DNA from 3 places in the Halalkalibacillus sediminis genome. Region 3 is predicted to be linked to each of the others. Evidence: riboswitches for the same ligand, from Rfam matches in the RefSeq annotation. Region 3 holds a riboswitch; each other region holds the start of a gene.
The links. A riboswitch is a leader RNA that binds a small molecule or an ion and turns the genes downstream of it on or off. The one in region 3 is predicted to bind cyclic di-GMP.

Region 1: another riboswitch for cyclic di-GMP. It lies ahead of CEY16_RS05335 (response regulator transcription factor); the one in region 3 lies ahead of CEY16_RS11075 (DUF192 domain-containing protein).
Region 2: another riboswitch for cyclic di-GMP. It lies ahead of CEY16_RS14820 (DUF2515 family protein); the one in region 3 lies ahead of CEY16_RS11075 (DUF192 domain-containing protein).

The regions. Positions count from the first base shown of each region.
Region 1 is NZ_PJNH01000001.1:1,005,396-1,009,614, forward strand. Features, by position in the region: gene CEY16_RS05325 (C40 family peptidase) at 1-612, opposite strand, end outside; gene CEY16_RS05330 (class I SAM-dependent methyltransferase) at 1,364-1,948, opposite strand; cyclic di-GMP riboswitch class I at 2,303-2,383, shown strand; gene CEY16_RS05335 (response regulator transcription factor) at 2,407-2,778, shown strand; gene CEY16_RS05340 (hypothetical protein) at 2,881-3,084, shown strand; gene CEY16_RS05345 (DUF1259 domain-containing protein) at 3,488-3,877, shown strand.
Region 2 is NZ_PJNH01000006.1:7,421-11,639, forward strand. Features, by position in the region: gene CEY16_RS14820 (DUF2515 family protein) at 1-2,100, opposite strand, end outside; cyclic di-GMP riboswitch class I at 2,249-2,338, opposite strand; gene CEY16_RS14825 (small acid-soluble spore protein P) at 2,632-2,784, opposite strand; gene CEY16_RS14830 (DMT family transporter) at 3,200-4,078, shown strand; gene CEY16_RS14835 (calcium/sodium antiporter) at 4,186-4,219, shown strand, end outside.
Region 3 is NZ_PJNH01000003.1:270,960-275,178, forward strand. Features, by position in the region: gene CEY16_RS11055 (pilus assembly protein TadG-related protein) at 1-587, opposite strand, end outside; gene CEY16_RS11060 (TadE/TadG family type IV pilus assembly protein) at 603-992, opposite strand; gene CEY16_RS11065 (A24 family peptidase) at 993-1,508, opposite strand; gene CEY16_RS11070 (Flp family type IVb pilin) at 1,557-1,754, opposite strand; gene CEY16_RS11075 (DUF192 domain-containing protein) at 1,771-2,115, opposite strand; cyclic di-GMP riboswitch class I at 2,258-2,345, opposite strand; gene CEY16_RS11080 (hypothetical protein) at 2,755-4,104, shown strand.

The DNA.
Region 1 (4,219 bases), on a different contig from region 3:
GGTAATCATACCCTCTAACTCTACTTTCATTTCCTCTAGCTCTGAAAGTTTTGATTGCACTTTTGATTGCTTTTCCTCAACCTCTTGCTTATCTTCTTGATGGCTTTCCATCAAATGACGATCAGATTCCATAATTTTATTCACTGCAGCAGTACGGCTGATGAATTCACCAAAATTTTTGGAACCTAGTACAACTTCCATATAATTAATGCTTCCACCCTGCTTTTGGTAGGAAGATAAACGTTCTTTTAAAATATCTAGTCGAAGTTCAATACGTTTTTCAATAATATCAATTTCTTCTTGTAGCTCATCTATATCTTCTTGAGTGATATCAATCTTAGCTTCTGTCTCGTCTAGTTGTTCTTGGTTTTTTTCAGATGCTTCTCTTAGTTGTTCAATTTCTTGATTCAATTCTTCAAGCTCGATTAATAAATCTGCCATTTCACTTTCTGCTTCGGACAAATTGCTTTTGATCTCTTGGCGTTCATCAGCAATTTTGGACTTACGATCTTCAAGGTCATCAATAGTTTCTGCGTGAATAGAGGTACCAATCAGTGCTCCTCCAATAAGAATTGATAAAAAGGTTGCACTCGTCATTTTTTTAAGCTTCAATTCAATCCCTACCTTCACTATGTATCTAATAATCTATAAAATACTTTTAATTCAGCCTAATTGCAAGTCTACCATCAATAAGTTTCACAAAGGTTATCATAATATTACAATTACATTTCAAGAGGAGGTTTTTTGCGACGAATTTCGACAATTCGATCTCAAATTACCAAATAGTTCATTTATAATGTAATTACATGTCAGAAAACAAAAAAACTCAAAAGCACATTTGCTTTTGAGTTGGTAATTTAAATTTAATGGCGTCCCAGGAGCGATTCGAAAGCCTGACCTTTTAGGTCTAGCATTCAGGTTTGTGTAGTTGAGTCACATTCTTATAAACCACTTATACTTTTACTTACTCAAACGTTCACGGTTTTCTTTCCTGGTGAGTACGTTAAGAGCCCAGATTAGTATTAGTGATAGGTAAACGAAAACTTCAACTGCATGAAACCTTATTTGAAGTACATAATACAAAATTATGACTATCAAAAGATATATCAACAATTCTATTGTGTTTAAAGTGTAATCTCTCTTCTATTTGTTTGACATTTCTTTATGTCCTTCCTTTGACGCTGTTACCATTATTATACAATTAGAGAATTCAGTTTGCAAAACAACACGGATAGAATACTTCATATAAAAGTGTCTGTTTCTCCATAGACAAGCATAACAATAAATGAAAGTTTTAGATGCATAGAAGAGCTCTCCAATTAAGGAGAGCTCTTCTCATACTATGACTTTGTAAATATAACTACTATTTTAATTGCGCTTTGAAGAGCAATTCATTGTAAAACAGTCCTTTCGGAAATTTGTTAATGGATAACACATTAAATCCTGCTCTTTTGAAATAACCTAAGTAGGAATCCTCATGTTGAATGAACTCCCCTTTGTCGAGTTTTTTCATTACCCAATTTTTAAGACATTTTTTATTAAGTAAGCAAGGCTCTAAAACGATCACTTCACTGTTTTCATTTTTCAGCACCCGACGAAACTCGGTAATATAGTGATCAATCTTCTCAACTGGTATATGATGCAATACTGCCACAATCATAATGATGTCAACTGAATTATTAGGTAACGGAAGTTGATACCCATGTAATGGTTTGAATTGATATTGTGGATACTTCTTTCTGGAATAACCAATTCTATCTAGGTCCGTGTCTAATCCTATATAATTTATAGGGGAAACAAGTATACAGTTCGCACCCGTTCCTGACCCGAAGTCTAAAACAGTCTTTTGTTTAAAATCACAGTGTTTTTTAATTTGCTGGTGGATATACCTTTCATTGAACCAATTAGGTCTAATGACCAGGTCATAAATGTGAGGGGACAGCTGCATGGTCAATCTCCTTAAATATTTTAAAATATACACTCTTCTCTATCTTGAACTGACTTTTTATTTTTATTCCAGCATATTTAAGGAAAATAATGTTCATAATCTTTTAAGTCAAAGTTATCTTAATGAAAAAAAGAGTGCCTCCAATTAATGGCTTCTCTCTTTATATCATGATATTCAAACATTCATTTACCTTGATAGTTGTAATTAATTTATAACACCAATTTGTTCTTGATTTCTTCATTATTATTTAAATTGTAGTATTTAAACTACTGCTAATGTTCTACCAGAGCAATCTCGCTATGATATAATTAGTAAAAGCTGTACTTGCCAGGGGCCCTGCTCTTGGCTTTTTAAAAACTTAAAGGGCAAACCTTACGAAAGTAAGAGACGCAAAGCCACGGACCTAAGGACTTCTATGGTAGCCGGGCTGCAATCACTTGTCCCTTTCTTGATGGAAGGTGATTTCTATTTATACTGTTGTGTTGGTTGACGATTCATGGTTTATTCGCCAGTGGTTGAAACAAATCTTAGAACAAACGGATCGATATCAGGTCATTGCTGAATCCTCAAATGGCAGAGAGGCTCTTCCTATCTATAAAAAGCACCATCCGGATATAGTAATTATGGACCTCATTATGGATGATTTAGATGGATTTCAAACGTTGTCACTTATGAAAAGACTATTTCCAGATGCTAAAGTCATCATGTGTTCTTCTCTAGCCCAACCTCATATCATCCAGCGATGTTTGGATTTAGGAGCAAAAGACTTTATAGAAAAACCATACTTTGAAGACCTCACTCGAAAATTAGATAAAGTGTTGATCGACTAAGCCAGTAAAAATCTGGCTTTTATTTTTTGCTTTTTTAGTCATTCGCCCATACATCAAGAAATTAGGAACCTAAACTGACGTTAAAAACTCAGGAGGAATTTCATGCGTTTAGATCAAAGAGCAAAAGATTTATTGAGTGAAGCTAGTTTGTATGGATTACTAACAAAAAGGTATGAATATGTGGAACCTCAGAAACACATGAGCTATTACCAAAGACATTTTAATGCTGTAATGCGACTCGAACAATATTTGATGCAACAAGGCTATAACCCTGGTCACGAGATGTCATCTCATCATCAAATGTAGCTATCATGTGTGTTTATTAATTTTATAATTTTGAAGCTACTTACACAAAATATCCTTTGCTTACCTATTTGGACAGTTTCACGTTAACAAAGCTCAAGCCGGAGTTAAAACTTAAAAAAGTAAAGGATTGGATAGTATTTGAATATGTAAATTAATCGCCAGAGCTGAAGCTCTGGCGATTAATTTATCTTTACACTCCCCATTTTATAAACCACCTACTAGACTTCAAAGTTCGATGTTTTGGCAACATTCAAATGATTAACTTCTAATCTACATCGCATTATATCGTGATGTGCATTATTTAAATGATGACTATTTTTTCTCTATTTTATTGACGTTGAATGACCACCTATACAACATATTTCTCCCTACATACCTTGATAGTGTAAGGAGGTGAAAAATAATGTCATCAAGTTGTGATAGATTAGCTAGAATTATTGGTGGTACTCCTCAAGTTTCAGATGGAGTATGTGTTGTTTCTAGACTAAGAAACATAGAAGCATCAATCTTGAACAGAAGAACAAGATCTCCATTAGCTTTACCATTTGCATTATCATTTGAAAATTCAGTAGGTGGGCGAACACTTAACTTGGGTGAAACAGTAATTCTCCAAGAAGAAATTAATCCTTTTATTTCAGCTCTCCGGTGGAGAGGCATAATGGTTACAGCTCTCCATAACCATTGGCTATTTGATGAGCCAAGGTTAATGTATATACACTGGGAAAAAATTGATAATCCATTTGATTTTGCAAGAGATAGTTTTGATGCTGCAGTAGAAGCAGGTTTATTTTAGTATAGTCTTAGCTCTCATTTTGAGAGCTTTCTTTTTTTTAATAAGCAGTACCTTATTTCGTATTTATTTTCTCAGTCTTATATGTACTACAACTTCTGAAATAGAAGCCTGTATTGTGACCTTCTTTCTTCTTGTTCGTATGAAATTTGGGGCCATAACCGTTTCCTCCTTAAAAATTCGCTTAATTGAAGTTCAACAGCTTTCTATTCGGTTGTCCTGCGGCTTAACGTCCAACAATCGACAGCAAAAAAAAATCCGCCAAGTAACCGTTTAATTGGACGATGCCTTTAACGGTTGATATGACGGATTTTTAAAACGTTATTTTTTTAAGAGCGTCCCAGG
Region 2 (4,219 bases), on a different contig from region 3:
AGTTGTTCCAGTTTTGATTGTAACTTTATCGACGCCAAATTCTTCATAAAGATAGTCCGCTGTCTCAGTTGAACGATCAATATGAGTCGGGCGACCCAAGACATCCCTTGTAAAAGTTGTGATTTCCCCTTGTGGGTTTTCGATCGTTTTAATATGACCAAGTTTATTGTATGTGTAACGGGTCACGCCTGCAGCGTCAGTGATTTTTTCAACTTGACCTTTACCGTCATAATCATAGGTAGTGGTACGGTTAATTGGGTCTTTGATTGTTTTAATGCGACCTTGGTAATCGTACGTGTACGAAGTAACAACGCCATTTCCTTTATCTTCAGTTAAGACATTGCCTCTTGCGTCATATGAATAATTAGTTGTCGAGCCATTTGGCAGTGTTTCTTTTGTAATTCGACCTAAATCATCGTGTTCGTACAACGTTTTTTTGCCGTGAGGGTCTATGACTTCTTCCACAAATCCCTGGTCGTTATAGACCATTTCCGTTGTATTGCCTTTAACATCTGTCATATGAGTCATTTGACCACGTTCATCGTACTCGAACTCAACGTATACGCCTTCTGGGTCAATACGTTTTTCTAAATTCCCTTGTTCATCGTACTCAAATTTCGTAACACCTTTTAAAGGATCAATAATTTTAGTTGGCTGCTCCCATTGATCATGGTATTTGGTTTCCGTCACACCGCCAGCTAAATTAACTTTCTTCGTACGGTTGCCGTGGTCATCGTAAGCGTAAGAAATCGTTCCCTGAGGTGATGTAATACTTTTTACATTATTGTCGTCATCATAGGTATTTGTAGTAACTTCCCCTAACGGATTTTCTGTACGTGTGATTTGACCATCATTGTGCTCATAGGTCCATTTATTATTATCAATGTCGGTAACTGTCGTCGTGTTGTTAGTGTAAGACATGCGATAGTAGACATCTCCATACATTTCAACACTTGTAATTTGCTCGTTTGAATTGTAACTAAAGTTAGTAGTTTCACCGTCTTTTGTAATAGAAGTGACGTGGTTATTCGAATCATAAGTGTATGCTAAAGTGGATCCGTCAGCACGAGTAATTTTTTCTAAACGATTTTGATTATCATATTTGAATTGAACGGTTCTACCGAATGGGTCCTCGATCGAATCTATTAATTTTCCATTCCAATTAAATGTGATAGTACGTCCTGTTGTATCAGTAATTTGTTTTAGCTTACCAGTTTTCGTATAGTCATACTCAAATGCATTTCCATAGCGATCTTCCTGACGAATCATTTTACCTTTTCTAGGATCGAAATCGTACTCATGGTCTTCTGGCGGCTCATAATTTGGACTGTTCGGATCGCGCCATGGAGCGTAGTAGCCATTATATGTAACCTTTGATCCGTCTTTCTTTGTCACAACATATTGATCATCATCTTTACTAATACGTGTGAGCTTAGTTCCGTCTTCTAATTCTTCATAATAACCTTTGTGAAGTTTATAGTTGATTAACGGGTCATCATCATAGCTTGTGACCGCCGCTTCTTCACCATCCATAACAAAGTTATATGAATGCACACTTCCGTCAGGGCGTGTTTCAGCTATGTGAAATTCAGCGTAAAGTCTTAATTCAGATTCAATATTAGGCATCCATCCTAAGCCCAAAGCAGTTTCTTCATCTAAATCTTTCATGTATGAACGTTCGAAAATATAGTCTGCTCCGATTCCTGAAAGTTCTAGATCAGTAGCTTGTAAGTCTAGTTTTCCTGTTGCTAAGTTGACAGGGTTTTCGAATTTCTGGGTTGGGATATCTTCTGAGGTAGGGTTACTTTCTCGGTGATTAGGAGCGACGGTTGGAGTCATATCCCCTTGCATCGCAGGTGGTAGTGTAGGTCCAATATTCTGTGTTGGTTGTGGTAAAGGTGCTGGATCTTGTCCGATTTCCGGCATGAAATCCATAATTCCTCCAGGATTCATCAAATCAGCCGGATTCAGCTCCCCTTTTTCAGCATTAAGATTGTTAGTAGCATTTTGCGGATAAATTGGTGTGCTAGTAAACACAAGCAAAATAACAATCAAGCTAATTAATACTCTTCTCGTCTTTCTATAAGCTTTTTTCAGCATAAAAGCTTTCCCCCTATATAAATTACTGACAAGTTGTAACTTCGTGGTGGGGGCTGTGACGTTGAAAGGGGAAAGCCTTAGTTGACCGCACAAAAAATGTGCATACCAAATTAAACTTGCGGTTTGGAATGCACACTTATCTTACTTTTTTTGCAACCCAGCCGTCGTAGCACCTTTGTCTTGCTTTAGACCTGAGGCTTTGCGTCCCCGCCTTTCAACGAGTTTGCCCATACATATAAAATTGTGGTTATAAAAACCTAGAAAATAATTCCTATAAAACGAATTACACCCAAATGTTATATAACTTTGTGACTAAAGTCAACCTACATTTTGACATTTTTATGCATAATTCTTCAATTATCGTGGGGAAAGGTCTACAAGAGCCCAAGTTATATTTTGGATCATATGACCACCCTTTCCGTATTAACTGCCTTAAATACAAACCCCGTATTACCATTAAAGTGGTACGGGGTTTGTATAATACAGTCTAAGGCTTTTAATTTGGATCAGTCTCTTTTTTTTCTCAAAACTCTACATATCATGATCCGATTTCTGTTTTTGCTGAGAATGATTTCGCTGTTTTACTTTGTGCGAGCCTTGCAGCGGTTTGCCGTATGGCTGTTTTGGACTCTTTGGTAAATTTGGTTCTTCCTGTTGTTTTGGCCCTTTAGGTCGTCCGCTCATTTTCTATCTCCTCCTTCGCTGATTTACAGATATCTTTTGACAAGAGAAAGAAATTCATACTTTGAAAAGCTAAATCTTAACCGCACTTACCTAATCCATGTATTGTATATCTTATCAACTTACTTTGGCTCATAAAGATGGGGTTTTTGAATTCTCTGTTTACTTATTAAAGAGTTGAGGTAAGGCTTCTTACAAAATAAATAATTTATAGACAAACCATATTCAATCTGAGGATTTCGTTTAATATTCGAAAAGACAAAAGAATTAACATTAATGCCTTCTAAAAAAACATATGTTTGATTAGGAATGTAAAAAAGATGATTTTGGTCTTGAGCTTCCATTATTAAGCCCGTTTCAGTTACTAGTAGAGGGGCTTGATCTGCACCATCACCTATTTTTAGGAGGCATGCATAGGTTGAGATCAGTAGGTGTAAGCTTGGTTATTCTTGCAGCTATTTGTTGGGGCGTTAGTGGAGGAATTGCGGACATTTTAATGAACAAGGGCTGGGATCCCATTGTCATTTCCCTTTATCGAGGGGTTGTTGGCTTTGTATGTTTTTTCATATGGTTTCTTTTACGATTCAAACAAAACTGGACCACCTCTACTCGTTTATATGTATGGGCCTTATTAGCTGGTGTTGGTGTCGCTGGGAATTTCACTTTTTATTTCCTTGCTATTCAAGCCTCAAGCGTGGCGGTTGCTGTAACTTTGATGTGCACAGCACCAGTGTTCGTCCTTGTCATCTCTTTTGTATCAGGAATCGAACGCTCGACTTGGTTTAAATGGGGATGCATCTTCGTTGTACTTATGGGGATTATCATGCTTACAGGGGCCTACAATACTGGATCATTATCAGTCGGTTTTCTAGGAGTGATTTTCGGGCTTGCTGCTGGTCTGTCTTATGCGTTATTTATATTCGGTTTTAAAAACGCCTCTTCGATCGGAAGGCCACAAACCATCTTAACCATCGCATTCTTTTCATTTTGTCTCGTCCTTTTTATTATTGCGGACATTGATGAAGTTGCTAGTGTCGCAGTATCAAACGACGTAGGCTGGTTTTTTTTATTGGGGATCCTTGGGGCTGGAATTTCGTTTATGTTGTACGTGGTTGGCATACGGTATATCGCCCCAACCACCGCTTCAATGGTCGCCATGATCGAGCCGGTAACAGCTGCTTTGTTTGGCTTTCTGCTTATTGGAGATCATTTGACCCTCATTCAACTTCTTGGAATGGCGCTTATCCTGATGACGGTAGTTGTGCTTAGTGTGAGGAAGCCTGTTCGTTCTAAATAAGTTTTGACCAAATAGCCTTCCAGTTGCTTTCCCTCCTACTTTTCAAATGCAAAAAAACAGGGTATATGTAAATTAATTAATATTAAAAAGGAGTTTGAAGAGCAACTATGGCTTACTTACTATTAATAGTCGGCTTCGGTC
Region 3 (4,219 bases):
TCTCCCACAGTAAGTTCATAATCTGATCCCCATAGCAACGTCTGCTCATAAGTTTGAGCCCCTGGACCATCCAAAGCGAGGACCCCGAAGTTTCCTGTATCTGAATCGCCAGCATCGACTTTCAATGAGTATTCTTCTCCGTAATTAAGTTGAACGGATTCATCGATTCCCAAGGGTGCAGCTCCAATCGCTCTTCCCATCTTTCCTAAACTGGCAGTGGCTCGCGCCTCCACATCAATCGAATCGATACCGAATAATTTCATGAATACTGTGTTAACTGGTTTCTGTAGCTCCAATGTCACTTTTTCGTCCAAATTAATGATAATACCTGAGAACGAATCTAACTCTTCATGGTGACCCAGGGTTTCATCGACTATTTGCCTTACAGTCAGTTCATCGTCAGCTGTCAGTTCTTGCGCCCCCGACAACACACTTGCATTGGCGGTTTTTTGCAAATGTGTCTTTGTCATGTACAGCATGCCACCATCCACTACTAAGCCTGTCATCGCCAAGAGAGCTGTAAAAGAAAATGTGACGATCACCGCTGCGTGCCCTCTTTCATTTTTAAAGAAAGACTTGAAATTCATCACTTATACTCTCCTTCACTCTACTCGAATCGTTGAATCAGCAGTGAGCTGGACCGCACCGTCGAATATTTGTTTAGCAAAAGGGGTGAATGGTTCTACTGGGTAAGTCAAGGTGACCGTTACATACTCTCCTGACTTTCGGCTTGCATCATCTGGAGAAACCGACACTTCAAGCTTATCCGAATCACCCGTTTGAAAATTGTTGTGAGCAAATTCCACAATTTCACTGTCCTGATAACCGAAACCACCTAGACGAACGGTTTCTTGAGCAGTGAAGTGCAAACCAGTATAGGAATACATCATCCGTCCAACATCGAATACTCCTACTAAAATAATCATTAATAAAGGTATGATCAACGAAAACTCAACAATCGATTGTCCCTTCTGGTCACGGCGAAGCCTCATCTAAATCACCACTCCGCCAAAGAAAAACGAAACAACCGCTCCGCCAACGATCGCTACACCGTAGGGGAACGTTTTCTGAAACGATTGTTTCTCTGGAAGATCAAGATTCATTCCATATCTCATGTTGAATAGAGCACGAAAGAAAGATTTCATACGGTTGAAAAACCCACCTCTGAACAGCAAGATCGCTAAACCGATCACCGCTCCGATCAATGCCATATAAACCGCCGTAGCAAAAACAAAAGCCGGTCCTTTAATCGCACCGATCACCGCTAATAACTTCACATCTCCAGCACCCATTCCACCCATCAGATATGGAATCAATAGAATTCCGAAACCTAAAAGCAAACCTAGAAAAGCATTCATCAATCCTTCTAGACCAAAACTGATTGGATTAAGGAGGAGAGCCAAAACTAAAGCTGGTAGTAATACGTTATTGTAGATTTTTCGATTTTTCACGTCTGTCACGACACAGATAAGTAACACAATAAATAAGAGCAAATTAATCAACGTCATGGTTCTCCTCCTTTCCAAATCTATTTATTAATTAGGGGGTAAAAATTATTATCCTGTTGTAGAATCTGTTCCAGTTGGTGTTTCATCGAATTTAGCAATCACATCATTAAACGCATCAATAATTGCATCTCCAAACGTAATCAATACTGCTACAACTCCAACTGCTAAAACTCCTAAAATCAACGCGTACTCAGCCATACCTTGTCCATCTTCTTCTCTTAAAAAGTTCTCAAAAAATTGTTTCATAACTTTAATCTCTCCCTTAAAATATAATGTTTAGTTGGTGACCGATCGCCGTGTCCGTATCCACGATAGTTCCAGCAGTTACTTCGATCACTGATTCAGCATCTTTTCGTCGCTTCCCGATTTTATTCGGCAATAGCCCAATGTCTAAGGCAACCACTTCTTGTGATTTGTTAATGTAAATGACGTCAATGGGATACCGCATGAAATAGGAATGCACCGACTGGCAGGGTTTAATGTGTAAACCGTTCCCTGATGGTAATTCTTTTGTATACATGAGCCCTTTCAACCTCTTGAAAAAGGTGTAGGCTTGTTGGACATTGTCACCAACAACTTGATTGTTACTCAGGTTAACGATTTTCACGTAAGAATTTCACCTCCTGGATATAAAAATAACCCCGCCATTACCGATAGGCGGGGTTATTGTCTATGAAAAGTCCACGAAATACACTTCCACTGGCTCTTAGATGGGAGGTTTTCGCTTTGTTTGCATAGATCCCTGTTCCTTCGGTAACTGGCTGGCATTGTGCGTGATGCACAGAAGCCCCTGTAGCTTTGCGTCACTGGTTTTCACCAGTTTTGCCATTATCGAGATGCAGCAACTATTCAGTTTGCTTGACTAAATCTTATTGCTAGAATAAACCATTACTACCATACTAGGAATCGGTCAAACTTACCAATTATTTATATCTTTAGATATACAAACATCCATATATCTACAAGTCCTAGTTTAATAGTAGGATTAAATTGATTAACAGGTAAACTTTTCTTCTGATTAATTGAAAAAAATGGAAACTATATAGTTTTATAAGATTACTTTTTTAATATTCGAAAAAAAATCATATTTTTTGAGGTTTTTTTTGAAAATAGTTCAATTGAATGTGATTTTTGCAAAAATCACAGCTTAAGGACATTCAATTGAACTATAACAATGGATATTCTAAACCATTGGAGTTGAATCATTCGTTTGATAGGATGGTAGTGGATATAAGGAGGGGATCAGATGAAAAGGTTACAGTTTCATACTTACACTGGGTTTGTACTCATTTATATCCTCCTTCTTTTTATAGATTCTGAGATATTGTTATTTACCCAAGGCGTCGTCGGGATGCTTGCCCTGCTAATTTCGTTTAAAGGGGCTACTAGAACATACCAAATGATTGGAATCATTTTTACGATCATCTCATTCCTTCTGTTTTTTATATTCGAATTGGAGTATGCAGAGCTGGTTTACTATTTCACTTCGATGGGTCTATTGTTGTCACTTTTATACTTGATTCCTTTCATCAATCACTTCATGATTGTCGGAAAGTACGACCAATCCATGTATGATGTACTTAAATCTAATACACCAAACTTAGGAAAGTTTTACGTCAAATCCTACTTAACGAGTTATGTCCTGACGATCTTCATCTTTCTATCGACAATACCTTTAGTTTATCGATTTATTCAAGCCAAAACAGCTATCTTCAATGACAAAATCACCCATCAATTCGCTACTAGAGGTATTTTAAGACCTTTTGCTGCAGCGAATGTTTGGAGTCCTATCGAAGTATATATCGCTTTAGTAGTTGCAATTACAGGAGCATCCTATTTACATCTGTTACCGATTCTATTTGTCTTTTCTCTTATAATGGTCCTATCTGAATTAGCATTGGGATACTTTAAATATCGAAAGCATGAACTCACTTCTGAAAGTTCGAGTACAAGTCAGGCCTCAGAAAACATGAGAAAGCTGTCACATTTAGGAGCTTTTCTGATCTTCTTCATTGGTACCGCTTCTGCAGTTCATTTCATAATTGGGCTCGAATTTTTTGAAGCGATTGTTCTAATCATTGTCCCTTACACGATCTTTTGGTCGATTATGATCAATAAGCTTCGTACATTCATCCGTTACAACCAGGAAGTGTGGGGAGATCACATTTGGACGATGCAGAATTTCGTCATGTTATTGGTTCCAGTTGGGGTTTTTAACGAAATCGTGGAGGTTACCGGGATCTTTGAAGGTGTCTTCGATTCAATTGCTTGGATGGAGGAATCTCCATTAATCCTGTTGATCGTCTTGATGTTCAGCTCAATGATTCTAGCGTTTTTCGGTTTTCACCCTTTGGTGACATTGAGTCTTCAAGGAATTTTCGTCACCCCTTTTCTAGATACGATCAATCCGCTTAGTGTTTCGGTGGTGATGATTATTTCGGTCGTAGCAAATGATATGACTGGAACATTCAATGTGCCAATTACGATGCTTAACCAATACTTTAAACGTAATCCGTATCAGCTGACAGCTTGGAATATCGGATTCGCATTACTATTCGGAGCAGTAGGAGTCTTCATCGGATATTTAATTCTATAGATAAAATGACTTCAAATGATCACTTGTTATCATGAAGGCTCTGTTATCGTTCATTTTTATTATTTAAAGATAGTTGAACTCACCCTTGGTTCGCTTTCTGACGACCTGGATGAAA